Regions from separate parts of the Bradyrhizobium sp. LCT2 genome, predicted to be linked through region 1. Evidence: predicted binding sites of a transcription regulator. Region 1 holds the regulator's gene; each other region holds the start of a gene.
What was found. Region 1 encodes PhoB, which activates phosphate uptake and scavenging genes when phosphate is short. Its sites were predicted from a motif close to TGTCATNNANCTGTCAT; they were not measured.

Region 2: the regulator PhoB is predicted to act here: its motif matches at 2,038-2,054, upstream of phnF (phosphonate metabolism transcriptional regulator PhnF).
Region 3: the regulator PhoB is predicted to act here: its motif matches at 720-736, upstream of EI171_RS27080 (RNA degradosome polyphosphate kinase).

What each region holds. Positions count from the first base shown of each region.
Region 1 is NZ_CP034432.1:1,543,074-1,548,708, reverse strand. Features, by position in the region: gene EI171_RS07920 (aspartate aminotransferase family protein) at 1-912, opposite strand, end outside; gene EI171_RS07915 (GcrA family cell cycle regulator) at 1,367-1,876, shown strand; gene phoB (phosphate regulon transcriptional regulator PhoB) at 2,110-2,817, opposite strand; gene phoU (phosphate signaling complex protein PhoU) at 2,840-3,556, opposite strand; gene pstB (phosphate ABC transporter ATP-binding protein PstB) at 3,568-4,389, opposite strand; gene pstA (phosphate ABC transporter permease PstA) at 4,386-5,231, opposite strand; gene pstC (phosphate ABC transporter permease subunit PstC) at 5,236-5,635, opposite strand, start outside.
Region 2 is NZ_CP034432.1:1,724,923-1,730,557, forward strand. Features, by position in the region: gene mddA (methanethiol S-methyltransferase) at 1-568, shown strand, start outside; gene EI171_RS08735 (GFA family protein) at 799-1,221, shown strand; gene phnF (phosphonate metabolism transcriptional regulator PhnF) at 1,272-2,003, opposite strand; gene phnG (phosphonate C-P lyase system protein PhnG) at 2,111-2,575, shown strand; gene phnH (phosphonate C-P lyase system protein PhnH) at 2,580-3,188, shown strand; gene EI171_RS08755 (carbon-phosphorus lyase complex subunit PhnI) at 3,192-4,295, shown strand; gene EI171_RS08760 (alpha-D-ribose 1-methylphosphonate 5-phosphate C-P-lyase PhnJ) at 4,292-5,188, shown strand; gene phnK (phosphonate C-P lyase system protein PhnK) at 5,181-5,635, shown strand, end outside.
Region 3 is NZ_CP034432.1:5,631,891-5,637,525, forward strand. Features, by position in the region: gene EI171_RS27075 (DnaA ATPase domain-containing protein) at 1-670, shown strand, start outside; gene EI171_RS27080 (RNA degradosome polyphosphate kinase) at 810-2,999, shown strand; gene ppx (exopolyphosphatase) at 3,012-4,514, shown strand; gene EI171_RS27090 (TerC family protein) at 4,563-5,423, opposite strand; gene ndk (nucleoside-diphosphate kinase) at 5,468-5,635, opposite strand, start outside.

The DNA of each region.
Region 1 (5,635 bases):
CTGCACGTGATCGAAGAAGCCGGGCTTCAGCATGACGTCGAGCACGGCATTCGCAGCCGAGATCGCGAGCGGATTGCCGCCGAAGGTCGATCCGTGCGAGCCGGGACCCATGCCGGCCGCCGCGTCCGCGGTGGCCAGGATCGCACCGATCGGGAAGCCGCCGCCGAGCGCCTTGGCCAGCGACATCACGTCAGGTGTGACGCCGGTACGCCGATGCGCGAACAGATCGCCGGTGCGGCCCATGCCGGTCTGCACCTCGTCGAAGGCGAGCAGCAGGCCCTTCTCGTCGCAAAGCTGGCGCAATGCCTTGAGGAACGCAGGCGTTGCGGAACGCACGCCGCCCTCGCCCTGAATCGGCTCGATCAGGATGCCGGCGGTCTGCGGACCGATTGCCTTCTTCGCGGCCTCGATGTCGCCATGCGGGACCTGGTCGAAGCCATCCATCGGCGGACCAAAACCTTCGAGATATTTTGCAGATCCCGTCGCAGCCAGCGTCGCCAGCGTGCGGCCATGGAAGGCGCCTTCGAAGGTGATGATGCGGTAACGTTCCGGATGCCCCTTGGAGAAGTGATGATGGCGGACCAGCTTGATCACACCTTCCAGCGCCTCGGCGCCGGAATTGCAGAAGAACACGAAGTCCGCGAAGCTTTCATTGCACAGGCGCGCAGCGAGCTTCTCGCCGTCCGGACTCTGGAACAGGTTCGACATGTGCCAGAGTTTTGTGGCCTGCTCCTGCAGCGCCTTGACCAGCGCGGGATGGGCATGGCCGAGCGCGTTCACGGCGACGCCCGAGGTAAAATCGAGATAGCGATCGCCATTGGTCGCAATCAGCCAGCAGCCTTCGCCGCGCTCGAAACCGAGGTCGGATCTGGCGAAAACGGGAAGCAAATGCGGCGCTGCGCTGTTAGTCATGACGATCACTTGATGTTGCGGACGGCCTGAACACGCTCACGCAGCGCACCATTGACCGGCCCGGAAAACGAAACGTGCCGCCTTTTAAGGGCGGCACGTGACACTATCTTATGCCTGGTGAAACCGGTGTCAATGCCGCCCGAAAGCCTCGCGAAACGCTGAATCCGTAGTCTTGCGGAGCCGAAATTGCGGGGTTTTCGCCACGGAACATGTGGAAGCGAGTCGGCGGACTCTTGCGCGTGAGTCACGCCATATTGTAGCGTTTGGCTTGTCAGATACGACATCTCGTGCAGTGTTTCTGATCCTCTAAGTCCTCATGTACCGGCGTAGACGTTCGGGCGTTATCGGCGCGCCCGGCGAGCCTTAAGGGATTCTGACGGCACGGGTTTTTCGAGGCTTAGGCATTCGCCGCGAGGCGCCAGGATGGCAGCCGCACGGCGAGGGAAAGGGTGCAATGACGGTTTTGACCTGGTCCGACGATCGCGTCGAGCAGTTGAAAAAGCTCTGGGAGGCCGGATTATCGGCCAGCCAGATCGCAGCCGAGCTCGGGAACGTGACCCGCAATGCCGTGATCGGCAAGGTACACAGGCTCGGCCTATCCGGCCGCGCCAAGAGCCCCTCATCGGCGGCTCCGCGGCCGCGCAAGGCGCGCCCCGCGCAGCACATGATGCGGGTGAGCCGCCCCATTGCGCGCGGCAACACCGCGCTGGCGCAGGCCTTCGAGGTCGAGGTGGAGGCCGAACCGGTCACCTACGACAACGTGGTGCCGATGAGCCAGCGGCTGTCGCTGCTGGAGCTGAACGAGGCGACCTGCCACTGGCCGGTCGGCGATCCCTCGAGCCCGGATTTCTTCTTCTGCGGCGGCAGGGCGCTGTCGGGCCTGCCCTACTGCGCGCAGCACTCGCGCGTGGCATATCAGCCCGCCGCGGATCGCCGGCGCGCACCGGCGAAGCCCTCGCGGTGAGTTTGTCGCTCTAGCTGATTGCAAAGACGGCGCCGTCACGCGATGACGGATCGACACACTCCGATGTCGTCCCGGCGAAGGCCGGGACCCATAACCACCAGCAGATGTGGTTACGGGGACACGGAGTTACCCTTGTCGCGCAAACAATTGCGCCCTGGGGTTATGGGTCCCGGCCTTCGCCGGGACGACACCGATATCGTGGCGACAGCTCGCCAAACCAACTCGCCCCTAGCTTACGTCTGCTCCGCCTTCGCAAAGCGATCATCCAGCGCGTAGCCGGCTCCGCGGACGGTGCGGATGGGATCCTGCTCGCGGCCGAGATTGAGCAGCTTGCGCAGGCGGCCGATGTGGACGTCGACGGTGCGCTCGTCGATGTAGATGTCGCGGCCCCAGACGCTGTCGAGCAGCTGCTCGCGCGAGAACACGCGGCCGGGATGCTCCAGGAAGAACTCCAAGAGGCGATATTCGGTCGGGCCGAGGTCGATCGGCCGGCCCGAGCGCGCGACGCGGCGCTTGTCGCGATCGAGCTCGATGTCGCCATAGGCCAGCACCGTTGCGAGCCGCTCCGGGCTTGCGCGCCGCAGCAGGCCCTTCACGCGCGCCAGGAGCTCCGGCACCGAGAACGGCTTGACGATGTAGTCGTCGGCGCCGGTCGCAAGACCCCGCACCCGCTCGCTCTCCTCGCCGCGCGCGGTGAGCATGATGATCGGGAGCTGCTTGGTCTCGGGCCGGGTCCGCAGCCGGCGGCACAGCTCGATGCCTGACAGTCCCGGCAGCATCCAGTCGAGTACGATCAGATCGGGGATGTGTTCCTTGAGGCGGGTGTCGGCGTCGTCGCCGCGCATCACCGTCTCCACATCATAGCCGTCGCCTTCGAGGTTGTAGCGGAGAAGCTCGGTGAGAGCTTCCTCGTCCTCAACCACCATAATGCGTGCGCCCATGGTGTCGTCGCTCCTTAAGTCTTCAGGTATTCGGGACCGTCGTGGCGAAGGTCGTCATGTCGCCCTTCGGCCGCTTGTCGGTGATCGCCTGGCCCTCGATCATGTAGAACACGGTCTCGGCGATGTTGGTGGCGTGGTCGCCGATCCGCTCGATGTTCTTGGCGCAGAACATCAGATGGATGCAGAACGAGATGTTGCGCGGATCCTCCATCATGTAGGTGAGGAGCTCGCGGAACAGCGAGGTGCAGATGGCGTCGACTTCCTCGTCGCCCTTCCACACCGCCATCGCCGCCGGCAGATCATGCGCGGCATAGGCGTCCAGCACCGACTTGACCTGCTGCTGCACGAGGTCGGTCATGTGCTCGAGGCCGCGGAACAGCTTGAGCGGATGAAAATCCGTCTCCAGCGCCGCGACGCGCTTGCCCATGTTCTTGGCGAGGTCGCCGATGCGCTCGAGATCGGTCGCAACGCGCATGGCGCCGACGATCTCGCGCAGATCGACCGCCATCGGCTGGCGGCGGGCGATGGTGAGCACGGCGCGCTCCTCGATGCGCTTCTGCAGCGCGTCGAGCTCGGTGTCGGTGGCGACGACGCGCTGGCCGAGCGCGACGTCTCGGCGGATCAGCGCGTCGACGGAATCGACGATCATGCGCTCGGCGATCCCGCCCATCTCGGCGACGAGCCGGGTGAGCTCCTGGAGGTCGGTGTCGAAGGCCTTTGCGGTATGTTCAGAACCCATGTCCCGTCTCCTCAGCCGAACCGGCCGGTGATGTAATCCTGCGTGCGCCGGTCGCTCGGCGACGTGAAGATCTTGCTGGTGTCGTCGAACTCGATCAGCTCGCCGAGATACATGAACGCGGTCTTGTCGGAGACGCGCGCCGCCTGCTGCATGTTGTGGGTGACGATCGCGATCGTGTAGTTCTCGGACAATTCCTGGATCAGCTCCTCGACCTTGGCGGTCGAGATCGGGTCGAGCGCCGAGCAGGGCTCGTCGAACAGGATCACCTCGGGCCGCACCGCGACGGTGCGGGCGATGCAGAGGCGCTGCTGCTGGCCGCCGGAGAGCGACAGGCCGGAGGCGTTGAGCTTATCCTTGACCTCGTTCCACAGCGCGCCGCCGCGCAGCGCCTTCTCGACGCGGTCGTCCATCTCGGACTTCGAGATCTTCTCGTAGAGGCGGATGCCGAAGGCGATGTTTTCGTAGATCGTCATCGGGAACGGCGTCGGCTTCTGGAACACCATGCCGACGCGGGCGCGCAGCAGGTTGAGGTCGAGCTTGCCGTCGAGGATGTTGGTCTGGTCGAGCATGAGCTGGCCGGTGGCGCGCTGCCCCGGATAGAGGTCGTACATCCGGTTGAAGATGCGCAGCAGGGTTGACTTGCCGCAGCCGGACGGGCCGATGAACGCGGTGACGCGGTTGGTGCCGAGCGTCAGGTTGATGTTCTTCAGCGCGTGGTGCTCGCCGTAATAGAAGTTGAGGTTGCGCACCGTCACCTTGGCCGGCGCTTCCGGCAGCAGCGGCGCCTGGGGCAGCCCACCGGCCGCGCTCATCGATACGGAAAGCTCACTCATTTTGCGGTCCTCTCGGCGCCAAGGATGCGCGCGCCAATATTCAGGGCAAGCACGGTAATCGTGATCAGCAGCGCGCCGCTCCAGGCGAGCTGCTTCCAATAGGCGTAGGGGCTCTGGACGAAGTTGTTGATGGTGACCGGCAGGTTCGCCATCGTCTTGTTCAGGCCAAGACTGAAGAACTGGTTCGACAGCGCGGTGAAGAGCAGCGGCGCGGTCTCGCCGGCGACGCGGGCGGTGGCTAGCAACACGCCGGTGATGAGGCCGGAGCGGGCGGCACGATAGGCGATCCGCTTGATCACCAGCGAGCGCGGCAGGCCGAGCGCGGACGCCGCCTCGCGCAGCGCGTTCGGCACCAGCAGCAGCATGTCCTCGGTCGTGCGCAGCACCACCGGGATGACGATGACGGCGAGCGCGAGGCTGCCTGCGATCGCCGAGAAGCCGCGCATCGGCACCACCACCGCGCCGTAGATGAACAGGCCGATGATGATCGAGGGCGCCGAGAGCAGGATGTCGTTGATGAAGCGGATCACCGAGGTCAGGCGGTCGTTGCGGCCGTATTCGGCGAGATAGGTGCCGGCGAACAGGCCGAGCGGCGCGCCAATGCCGACGCCGAGCACGGTCATGATGATCGAACCGACGATGGCGTTGCGCAGGCCGCCTTCGGTCGAGCCCGGCGGCGGCGTGTCTGCCACGAAAATCTCGAGGTTCAGACCGGCGATGCCGTTGTAAAGCAGCGTGATCAGGATCAGCGCAAGCCAGGTGACGCCGAAGGCGGCGGCGGCGATGCAGAGTCCGCGAACGACGATGTCCTTGCGGCGGCGGCGTGAATAGATCGGGTTCATGGCGTTAGTTCCCCGCCTTCTTTTCCAGCCGCATCAGCATCAGCCGTGCCGCTGCGAGCACGAAGAACGTCAGCACGAACAGCAGAAGGCCGAGCAGGATCAGGCCGGACTGGTGCAGGCCGTCGCTCTCGGCAAACTCGGATGCGATCGCCGCCGAGATCGTGGTGCCCGGCGCGAAGATCGAGGAGGAGATGCGGAACGAGTTGCCGATGATGAACGTCACCGCCATGGTCTCGCCGAGCGCGCGGCCCAGCGCCAGCATGACGCCGCCGATGACGCCGACGCGGGTGTAGGGGATCACCACGCTGCGCACGACTTCCCAGGTGGTGCAGCCGACGCCGTAGGCGGCCTCCTTCAGCACCGGCGGCACCGTCTTGAACACGTCGACCGAGATCGAGGTGATG
Region 2 (5,635 bases), 180 kb from region 1:
GATGGCGCTGTTCGCCGTCCAGCACAGCGTGATGGCGCGCCAGCGCTTCAAGACATGGTGGACGCAGTTCGTCTCCAAACCGATCGAGCGCAGCACCTATGTGTTGTTCGCGAGTCTGTCATTGCTGCTCCTGTTCTGGCAGTGGCGTCCGCTGCCGACCGTCATATGGGAGGTCGAGGACCCGGATCTCGCCGTGACGCTGGTCACGGTGTCCTTCGCAGGCTGGGTGCTGGTGTTCACCTCGACCTTCATCATCAACCATTTCGAATTGTTCGGATTGCATCAGGTGACCAACCATCTCGTCGGCAAGGAAGCGACGCCGCCGCGTTTCAAGACGCCGCTGCTCTACAAGTTTGTCCGTCATCCGATCTATCTCGGCTTCATCGTCGCGTTCTGGGCGGCTCCGGTCATGACCGCGGGACATCTGCTGTTTGCGGCCGTGACCACGATCTACATCTTCGTCGGCATCGCGCTGGAGGAGCGCGACCTCATTGATCTCTTCGGCGACGAATACCGGCAGTACAAACAACGCGTGTCGATGCTTATTCCCTGGCGCCGGTCAGTTTAGTTTTCGCGCTCTGCGCGCGCGTCCGCCGAAAGGAGGACGCGCGGCGGCGCCGAGGCGCGTATCGGACCTTGCCGGACTCTCGCCTTCAACGTCCCTCGGAGTGATTCCCCCTCACTCCGAGGCTACCAACGCGAGCGAAGCTCGTCGCGACCCCGCATCCGCCTTCGCCGAGATCTCGGTGAACCGGAGCGGGGAGAGGATTTCCAACCTTCATCAACGGAGACGACCCAATGAAACATGTCGGACACTGCTTCTGCGGCGCGGTTACGGTCGAGGTCACGGGTGCGCCGGAGGCGATGGGCTATTGCCATTGCGGCTCCTGCCGGTCCTGGTCCGGCGGGCCGGTGAACGCCTTCAGCCTGTGGAAGCCCGACGCGGTGCGCATCACCGAGGGCGCGCAGCACGTCGAGACCTTCGCCAAGACGCCGCTCAGCCAGCGCAAATATTGCAGGAAGTGCGGCGGCCATCTCATGACCAATCACCCGCCGCTCGGTTTGACCGACGTCTTCACCGCCACCATCCCCACCCTGGCGTTCACGCCCGGCGTCCACGTCAACTACGCCGAGACGGTGCTGCCGATGCGCGACGGCCTGCCCAAGCTGAAGGATTTCCCCGCCGAGTTCGGCGGCAGCGGCGAGATGATGCAGGAGTAGCAGGCGCTGCTCTTCCTCCTCCTCTTGCGGGGGGAAGAGCGGGCTGCATCTCAGCCGTTCTCCACCAGAAACTCCACCCGCTCGGCGGCAAAGCGCGAATGCTTCGTCACCAGCGGCTTGCCGTCGAGACCGTGGTCGGTGGCATCGACCACGAGGATCGGCCGTCCCAGCGGCAGATCGAGCCGTGCAGCGTCGGTCGCGTCGACGATGCCGGCGGTGATCCGGGTCGCGCCGCGGCGATAGTCGCGGACGCCGAAGTGTTCGAGCAGTTTCGTCATCGAGCGCGTTGCCGCAAACACGCTGCCCGCGCCCGGAAACAACTCCGCCGACAGCCACGTCGTGGAGACGCAGATCGGGGTGCGGTCGGCCAGGCGTATCGCCTCGATCCGCACCAGCGGGGCGCCGACCTTCAGGCCCAGCTCGCGCGCCAGCTCGCGCGTCGCGACGTCGTCGGACGCCTCGATCAACTGCCCGCGCGGCTCACGGCCGCCGGCACCGACGATCTCCGAGAAGCGCGTGCGCGAGCGCAGCGGATAGGCGATGCGCTGCGCCTCGACATAGGTGCCGCTGCCACGTTCGGCGCGCACCAGGCCGCGCTCGGCAAGGGCTGCCAGCGCCCGCCGCACGGTGTGGCGATTCACGCGATAGGTCTCGGCGATCTCCATCTCGCCCGGCAGCTTGTCGCCGGCGGCGAAGCGGCCGTCGGCGATGCCGCGCTCGATGCCGTCGGCAACGAGGCGCCATAGCGCGACGCCCGTGGAGGCGGTGTCCTGCATGCTCATATCGCCGGTCAGCCTAGCCCGAAAATCACACGCTTGTCACGAAACAGTCATGGCGCTTCCGTATGAAGTTGTCTACTATCATAGACAACTTGAGTTCGGCAAGTTCGGTGGATCGGGTGACGCAGCACAACAATCAGCAAGCCCAGCGCAAGGCCGCGATGGCCGTGCTGGCGCACGCGGAGGCGGGCGAGATCGCCGCTCGCCTCCGCGCTTTCGCCCTCCCGGCCCATCAGGATCTGCGCGCGCCGGAAAACGGCCTCGTGATGCTGCGCGGCCGGGTCGGCGGCGACGGCGCCCCGTTCAACCTCGGCGAAGCCACGGTGTCGCGTGCCGCCGTGCGGCTCGCGAGCGGCGAGGTCGGCTTCGGCTACACGCTCGGACGCGACGGTGAGAAGGCGCGGCTGATCGCGCTGTGCGATGCGCTGGTGCAGTCGCGGGATTTTTCCGCATCGGTCGAGCGGGACGTTATCGCACCGTTGCGCGAGCAGCTTACGATCCGGCGCAAGCAGGCGGCGGCCGAGACCGCCGCGACGAAGGTTGATTTCTACACCATGGTGCGCGGTGAGGGGTGAGATCATGACCACGATTGCGGAACTGCCGCCGGGGTTCGCCGACAAGGTGCTGTCGGCGCAATCGACCTTTCGCTCTGTCATGGACGCGATGGCGCGGCCGGGTTCGGTCCAGCGCATCGTGCCGATGGCGGGCACACCCGGGCCGATGATGCGCGGCGCCGCCGCGATCGCGCTGACGCTGTTCGACCACGACACGCCGCTCTGGCTCGATGCGCGGATGTCGGAAAGCTCGCACGTCGTGAAATGGCTCAAGTTCCACACCGGCGCGCCGGTCATTCAGGATTCCTCGATCGCGAGCTTTGCCCTGATCAGCGATGGCGCCTTGCTTCCGGCGCTCGGGCGCTTCGCGCTCGGCACCAGCGAATACCCGGACCGGTCGACCACGTTGATCCTCCAGGTCGATAGCCTTGACGCAGGGCGGGGCTTCGAGCTGCGCGGCCCCGGCATCGACGGCGTCGCGACGCTCCGGGCCTCGATCAAGCCCGCCGACCTGTTCGAGCGGCTGCGTGTCAACGAGGCGCTGTTTCCGCGCGGCATCGACGTGGTGCTGGTCGCCGATGACGCCGTGGTCGCGATCCCCCGCACCACGCGGGTCGTGAGCAAGGAAAGCTGAAGCATGTATGTCGCAGTCAAAGGCGGCGAACGCGCCATCGAGAACGCCCATCGCCTGCTCGCCAATGCGCGGCGCGGCGATCAAAGCGTGCCGGAAGTCATGCTCGACCAGATCTCGGAGCAGCTTGGTCTGGCCGTGGACCGCGTTATGAGCGAAGGCTCGCTTTATGACCGTGAGCTCGCAGCGCTCGCGATCAAGCAGGCGCGCGGCGATCTGATCGAGGCGATCTTCCTGGTTCGCGCCTTCCGCGCCACCCTGCCGCGCTTCGGTGCGAGCGAGCCGGTCGACACCGGCGCCATGCGCGTGCAGCGGCGGGTGTCCTCGACCTTCAAGGACATTCCCGGCGGCCAGATCCTCGGGCCGACCTTCGACTATACGCACCGCCTGCTCGATCCCTCGCTCGCGGAGGGATTTGTGCCGGACGCGCCGGCGACGGCCGAAGCCTCGACCGCGCCGACGCCGCGCGTGACCGATATCCTGGGCCGCGATGGGCTGATCGAATCCTCGCCGCAGGCCGAGGCCGGCGCCAGCGTCGGCGATCTCACGCGCGAGCCGCTGAACTTCCCGGCCGACCGCGACCTGCGCCTGCAAAATCTCGCGCGCGGCGACGAAGGCTTCCTGCTGGCGATGGGCTATTCCACCCAGCGCGGCTATGGCCGCAACCATCCCTTCGCCGGCGAGATCCGCTTCGGCGAGGTCGAGGTCGAATTCTCCGCCGAGGACGTCGGCTTCGCCGTGCCGCTCGGCTCGATCGAGCTGACCGAGTGCCAGATGGTCAACCAGTTCAAGGGGTCGGCGACGGAAGCACCCTGCTTCACCCGCGGCTATGGCCTCGCCTTCGGCCAGAGCGAGCGCAAGACCATGTCGATGGCGCTGGTCGATCGCGCGCTTCGTGCCCGCGAGCTCGGCGAAGAGGCGCTCGCGCCGGCGCAGGATGAAGAATTCGTGATGTCGCATTCGGACAATGTCCAGGCGACCGGCTTCGTCGAGCATCTGAAGCTGCCGCATTATGTCGACTTCCAGTCCGAGCTCGGCCTGCTGCGCAAGCTGCGTCAGGAGTTTGCCGAGGCCAATGCGCCCGATGCCATGAAGGAGGCCGCGGAATGAACGCGCCCGCCTACAATTTCGCCTATCTCGACGAACAGACCAAGCGGATGATCCGCCGCGCGATCCTGAAGGCGATCGCGATCCCCGGCTATCAGGTGCCGTTCGCCAGCCGCGAAATGCCGATGCCCTATGGCTGGGGCACCGGCGGCGTGCAGGTGACGGCGGCGATCCTCGGTCCTGAGGACGTGCTGAAGGTGATCGACCAGGGTTCCGACGACACCACCAACGCGATCTCGATCCGAAAATTCTTCGCCAAGACCGCCGGCGTCGCCACCACGACGGCGACGGAGGAGGCGACCGTGATCCAGACCCGTCACCGCATCCCCGAGGCCGCGCTGAACGAGAACCAGGTGCTGGTCTATCAGGTGCCGATCCCGGAACCGCTGCGGTTCCTCGAGCCACGCGAGACCGAGACGCGGCGCATGCATGCGCTCGCCGAATACGGCCTGATGCATGTGAAGCTCTATGAGGACATCGCCCGCTTCGGCCACATCGCGACCGCCTACGCCTATCCGGTCAAGGTCAACGCGCGCTATGTGATGGACCCGTCGCCGACGCCGAAATTCGACAATCCCAAGATGGACAATTGCCCGGCGCTGCAATTGTTCGGTGCCGGCCGCGAGAAGCGCATCTACGCGATCCCGCCCTATACGCAGGTTGTGTCGCTCGATTTCGAGGATCACCCGTTCGAGCCGTATCGCTTCAATGCGCCCTGTGCGCTGTGCGGCGCGGATAACTCCTATCTCGACGAGATCGTCACCGACGACAAGGGCGGCCGCATGTTCGTCTGCTCCGACACCGATTATTGCGAGGGCCGTCAGGCCGCCGGCCATCACGGCAGCCTGAGCGCTGCGCCGTACAAGGAGAGGGCGCGGGAGACATCAAATGGCTGATCACGACATGCTGGACAATGATGAGCCGCTGCTGGTCGCGGAGTCGCTCAGCAAGTCCTACGGCCGCATCGCCGCGTGCCGCGACGTGTCGTTCTCGCTCTATTCCGGCGAGGTGCTGGCGATCGTCGGCGAATCCGGCTCGGGCAAGTCGACGCTGCTGCAACTGCTGTCGGGCCAGCTCGCGGCCAGCGGCGGGCACGTCACCTACCGGATGCGCGACGGCGTCACCCGCGATCTCGCCACGCTCGGCGAAGCCGAGCGGCGCTTCCTGTTCCGCACCGACTGGGGCTTCGTGCACCAGGATCCCGCGCAGGGCCTGCGCATGGCGGTCTCGGCCGGCGCCAATGTCGGCGAGCGGCTGATGGCGGTGGGCTGGAATCACTACGGTCGCATCCGCGACACCGCGTCCGACTGGCTCACGCGCGTCGAGATCGACACGGCTCGAAT
Region 3 (5,635 bases), 4.1 Mb from region 1:
CCGCGTTCACCCCCGACAATTGGCGTTCTCGCTGCCACACGCGGAGAGCCTCAGCCGGGACAATTTCCTCGAAGGCCCCGCCAACGCTGCCGGCCTCGCCTTGATCGACGGCTGGCCGGAATGGCCGAACCGGATCATGTGGCTGGCCGGCCCCGAAGGCAGCGGCAAGAGCCATCTCGCCGCGATCTGGGCCGAGGAGGCCGGCGCCCGCTCGACCACGGCCAATGCGTTGACCGCCGCAGGCGTTCCTGGCGCGCTCGCCACCGGCGCGCTGGTGGTCGAGGATCTCAAGGCCAAGGATTTTGACGAGCGCGCCCTCTTCCACCTGATGAACCTCGCCCGTGAGGACGGCGCCTACGTCCTGTTCACGGGGCGCGATGTGCCGGCTTCGCTGGACATCGAGCTCAACGACCTGCGCTCGCGGCTGCGCGCAGTGCCGGTGGTCACGCTGCTGCCTCCTGACGACCAGCTCTTCCGCGGCCTGATCGTCAAATTCTGCGCCGACCGCCAGCTCACCGTGGACGAGAGCGTGGTCAGCTACCTCGCCACCCGCCTGGAGCGATCCTCGGCCGCCGCCCGGCAGGCCGTCGAACTGCTCGACAGCGAGGCTCTGCGGCTCGGCCGCCCCGTGACCCGGGCGCTGGCCGCCGAGCTGCTCCGCGACGCCTGACCCCGCCCGCCCCAACGCCGCTTGACGGCGCGGAACGGCGGAACATCAATGTCATCGAAACGTCATCGCCCTAACACATGCTCCCGGCGGTTTTGCGCGTCAGTCGCAAATTGGGGCAAACTGGATGGACCGACTTCTCATGGACTCCGCGCAAGCTATTGAAATAAAAGAAAAAGCCCCGGAGACCGAGAGCCTGCCGGCGATCGCATCGAGCCCCGAGCGATTCATCAACCGCGAGCTGTCCTGGCTGCATTTCAACCGCCGCGTCCTGGAGGAATCGGTCAATCCCAGCCATCCCGTGCTGGAGCGGGTGCGATTCCTGTCGATTTCCGCGAACAACCTCGACGAATTCTTTATGGTCCGCGTCGCCGGCATCAAGGCCCAGGTGCGCGAGGGCATTGCCGAGCGCAGCCCCGACGGCCTGACACCGTCCGAGCAGCTCGCGCTGATCAACCGCACGGTCTCCCAGCTTGCCTCAGACCAGCAGGCGATCTGGCGCGACCTGCGCGCCACGCTGGCCGATGTCGGCATCGTGCTGGTGGACGGCAAGGAAGTCACCAAGGCGGAGCGGACCTGGATCGAGGACTACTTCCTCAACAACGTGTTCCCGCTGCTGACGCCGCTCGCGATCGACCCGGCCCATCCCTTCCCGTTCATCCCGAGCCTCGGCTTCACCATCGCACTCCAGCTCACGCGCGCCGCCGACGGCAAGCAGATGAACGCGCTGATCCGCATGCCCGGCAAGATCGACCGCTTCATCCGCCTGCCGTCCGAGGGCACGATGCGGCTGATCTCGCTGGAGCAGGCGACCGCCCTGTTCATCAACCGACTGTTCCCCGGCTACAATCTGCATGGCCAGGGCGCCTTCCGCATCCTCCGCGACTCCGAGCTGGAAATCGAGGAAGAGGCCGAGGATCTCGTCCGCCTGTTCGAGACCGCGCTGAAGCGCCGCCGCCGCGGATCGGTGATCCGGCTCGAGATCGATGCAAAGATGCCGGAGCAGCTGCGCAACTTCGTGCAGCATGCCCTCTCCGCCGCCGACGACGAAGTCTTCCTGGTCGACGGCGTGCTCGCCATGAACGAGCTCTCGCAGCTCACCCGCCTCGACCGGCCCGACCTCGAATTCACCCCTTACGTGCCGCGCCATCCCGAGCGCGTGCGCGAGCATGGCGGCGACATCTTTGCCGCGATCCGGCAGAAGGACCTCGTCGTCCATCACCCCTACGAATCCTTCGACGTGGTGGTGCAGTTCCTCCAGCAGGCAACGCGCGACCCCGATGTCGTCGCGATCAAGCAGACGCTCTACCGCACCTCCAACAATTCGCCGATCGTACGCGCGCTTGCCGAAGCCGCCGAGGCCGGCAAATCCGTCACCGCGCTGATCGAGCTCAAGGCGCGCTTCGACGAGGAGGCCAACATCCGCTGGGCGCGCGACCTCGAGCGCGCCGGCGTGCAGGTCGTCTATGGCTTCCTCGAACTGAAGACGCACGCAAAACTCTCGATGGTGGTGCGCCGCGAGGGCGGCAGCCTCACGACCTACGTCCACACCGGCACCGGCAACTACCACCCGGTCACCGCGCGCATCTACACCGACCTCTCCTACTTCACCTCCGAGCCGACCATCGGGCGCGACGCCGCGCGCGTCTTCAACTTCATCACCGGCTATGCCGCGCCGAGCGATCTGGAAAAGATGGCGGTGTCGCCGCTGACCCTGCGCAAGCGCATCATCGAGCACATCCAGGGCGAGACCGCGCATGCGCGGCACGGCCGCCCCGGCGCGGTCTGGATGAAGATGAATGCGCTGGTCGACCCCGACATCATCGACGCGCTGTACGAGGCCTCACAGGCCGGTGTCCAGGTCGAGCTCGTGGTACGCGGTATCTGTTGCCTCAGGCCCGGTATCCCCGGCCTGTCGGAGAACATCCGCGTCAAGTCGATCATCGGGCGCTTCCTGGAACACGGCCGAATCTACTGCTTCGGCATGGGCCAGGGGCTGCCGAGTACGAAAGCGGCTGTGTATATCTCCTCGGCCGACATGATGCCGCGCAACCTCGACCGCCGCGTCGAGGTGCTGTGTCCGCTGCAAAATCCCACGGTGCATCAGCAGGTTCTCGAACAGATCATGGTCGCGAATCTCAAGGACAATGAGCAGAGCTGGCAATTGTTGCCGGATGGGTCCTCAACGCGTATGAAGACCGCGAAGGGCGAGGAGCCTTTCAACGTCCACAACTACTTCATGACAAATCCGAGTCTGTCTGGCCGTGGAAAGTCGCTCAAGGAATCCTCGCCGCGTCGTCTCACGCGCCGGAACGAACGCCATCCATCCTGATCGGGCGTCGACGTGACTCGGCCGCGCAAGCGCGGCTCGAGCGTCGCGGTCATCGACATCGGTTCCAACTCGGTCCGCCTCGTCGTCTACGAGGGACTGGCGCGGAGCCTCATTCCGATCTTCAACGAGAAGACGCTGTGCGGCCTCGGGCGCGAGGTGCAGAGCACGGGGCTGCTTGCGCCCGACGCCGTCGACAAGGCGCTGACCTCGCTGAAGCGATTCCGCGCGCTGTGCCGCGTGATGCAGGTCGGTCGCGTGTTCGCGATCGCGACCGCCGCCTGCCGCGACGCCTCCAATGGCCCCGACTTCATCGCCAGGGCCGAGCGCATCTGCGCCGTCAAGATCGAGATTCTGTCGGGCCCGCGCGAGGCGCGGCTGTCGGCGCTCGGCGTGATTTCTGGCATCCACCACCCCGACGGCATCGTCGGCGATCTCGGCGGCGGCTCGCTCGAACTGATCGACGTGCGCAGGAACAGCGTGCGCAGCGGCGTGACGCTGCCGCTCGGCGGGCTCGCGCTCCAGGACCTCGCCCACAAATCGCTCAAGCGCGCCGACCGTATCGTGCGCGAGGAGCTCGACGGGGTGCCGCAGCTCAAGGCGGGCAGCGGCCGCACATTCTACGCCGTCGGCGGCACCTGGCGCGCGCTCGCGCGCATCCACATCATCCAGAGCGGCTATCCGCTCCAGGTGATGCACGGCTATTCCATCTCCGCGGCCGAGGCGCTCGACTTTTCGCGCCGCCTTCGCCGTCTGGCGGCCGCCGACATGCTCGCCGATATCGAGATCGTTGCCGATGCGCGGCGCCCGCTCCTCACCTACGCGGCGCTGGTGCTCGAGCACATCATCCGCGTGGCAAAGCCCAAGACCATCGTGTTCTCGACCTTCGGCGTACGCGAGGGCCTGCTGCACGAGAAGCTGACGGAAACCGAGCGCAACAAGGACGGGCTGATCTGCGCAGCCGAAGAGCTCAACCAGCTGCTGTCGCGCTCGGCCAAGCACGCCCGCGAGCTGATCGCCTGGACCGATCGCCTGGCGCGCGTCGTGAAGCTGCGCGAGACCGAGGAAGACCGCCGCTTGCGCCACACCGCGTGCCTGCTCTCCGACATCGGCTGGCGCGTGCATCCCGATCACCGCGGCGAGCAGACGCTGAGCCTCGTCGTCAACGGCAATTTCGGCGCGATCACCCACACCGAGCGCGCCTTCGTCGGCCTGTCCGTGTTCTATCGCTATGCGGGCCTGAGCGAGGAAAACCAACCGCCGGCCACCATGCAGGAGTTACTGACGCCGGCCCAGCTCGACCGCGCCCGCCTGCTCGGCGCGGCATTCCGCGTCGCGCATCTGATCTCGGCGGCGCGGCCGGGCGTGCTGCCCGCCACGCATTTCCGCAGCCAGGGCCGCAAATTGATGCTGGTGTTCGAGCATCGTCTCGGCGACATCGTCGCCGACCGCGTCGGCAGCCGCTTCCGCCAGCTCGCCCGCCTGGTCAACCGGGCCGGCTCGATCGTGCGTCGGTAGTTCACCTCTCCCTGCGGGAGAGGTGAGATATGCGTCCCTCGGAAAAGTTTACTCTGCCGACGCCTTGGCGTGGCGCTCGGAGGATTCCAGCGCCGCCTGGCTCAGGCTGCGCCGGCGCCAGATGGTGCCGACGACCAGCACGACGATGACGCCGAGCGCCGCGCAGAAATATTCGCCGCCTCCACCGCCATGGCCGAATTGGGCCGGGATGCGCAGTGCACCGAGCATGTTGTCCAGCGAGGCACCGAACGGACCGTCGAACAGCGTGTGCAGCTTCGGTGCGACGCCGGGATCGGTCGCGATCACCTCGCCCGCGATCCAGCCGAGCAGCGCAGCGCCCGCCCACACCAGGACCGGGAGCTTGGCGAGCAGCGCCATGATCAGCGCCGCACCGGCGACGATCAGGGGAACGCTGATGGCAAGGCCGAGGATCAACAGCGGCACGCTGCCATTGGCCGCGGCGGCGACCGCAATGACGTTGTCCAGGCTCATGACGATGTCGGCGACGACGACGATCTGCACCGCCTGCCATAGATGCGAGGCCGACTCGACGCCGTCCTCGTCCTCGTTTTCAGGCACCAGGAGCTTGGCCGCGATCACGATCAGCGCGAGACCGCCGACGAGCTTGAGATACGGCAGCTCCATCAGGCTTGCGACGATGCCGGTGAAGATGATCCGCAGCACCACCGCCGCGCCGGCGCCCAGGATCATGCCCCACAGCCGGTGCCGCGGCTTGAGGCCGCGGCAGGCGAGCGCGATCACCAGCGCGTTGTCGCCGGAGAGCAGGATGTTGATCCAGATGATCTTGCCGACCGCAATCCAGAAGGTCGGCTCGGCCATCTCATTGCGGAACTGGGTGAAGAATGCCCCGATCGTAGCGGGATCGAAGATCTGCCAGAGCCAGTTCACAATGAGTCCTTTCGCCCCGTCGCTTTAACGTATCGGCTGAATGATCAGCCGACGATCTCGTTGCCCGAGAAGAACTGCGCGATCTCGATCGCGGCGGTCTCCGGAGCATCCGAACCGTGTGCGGAGTTCTCGCCGATCGACTTTGCGTAGAGCTTGCGAATGGTGCCTTCGGCCGCCTTGGACGGATCGGTCGCGCCCATCGCGTCGCGGTA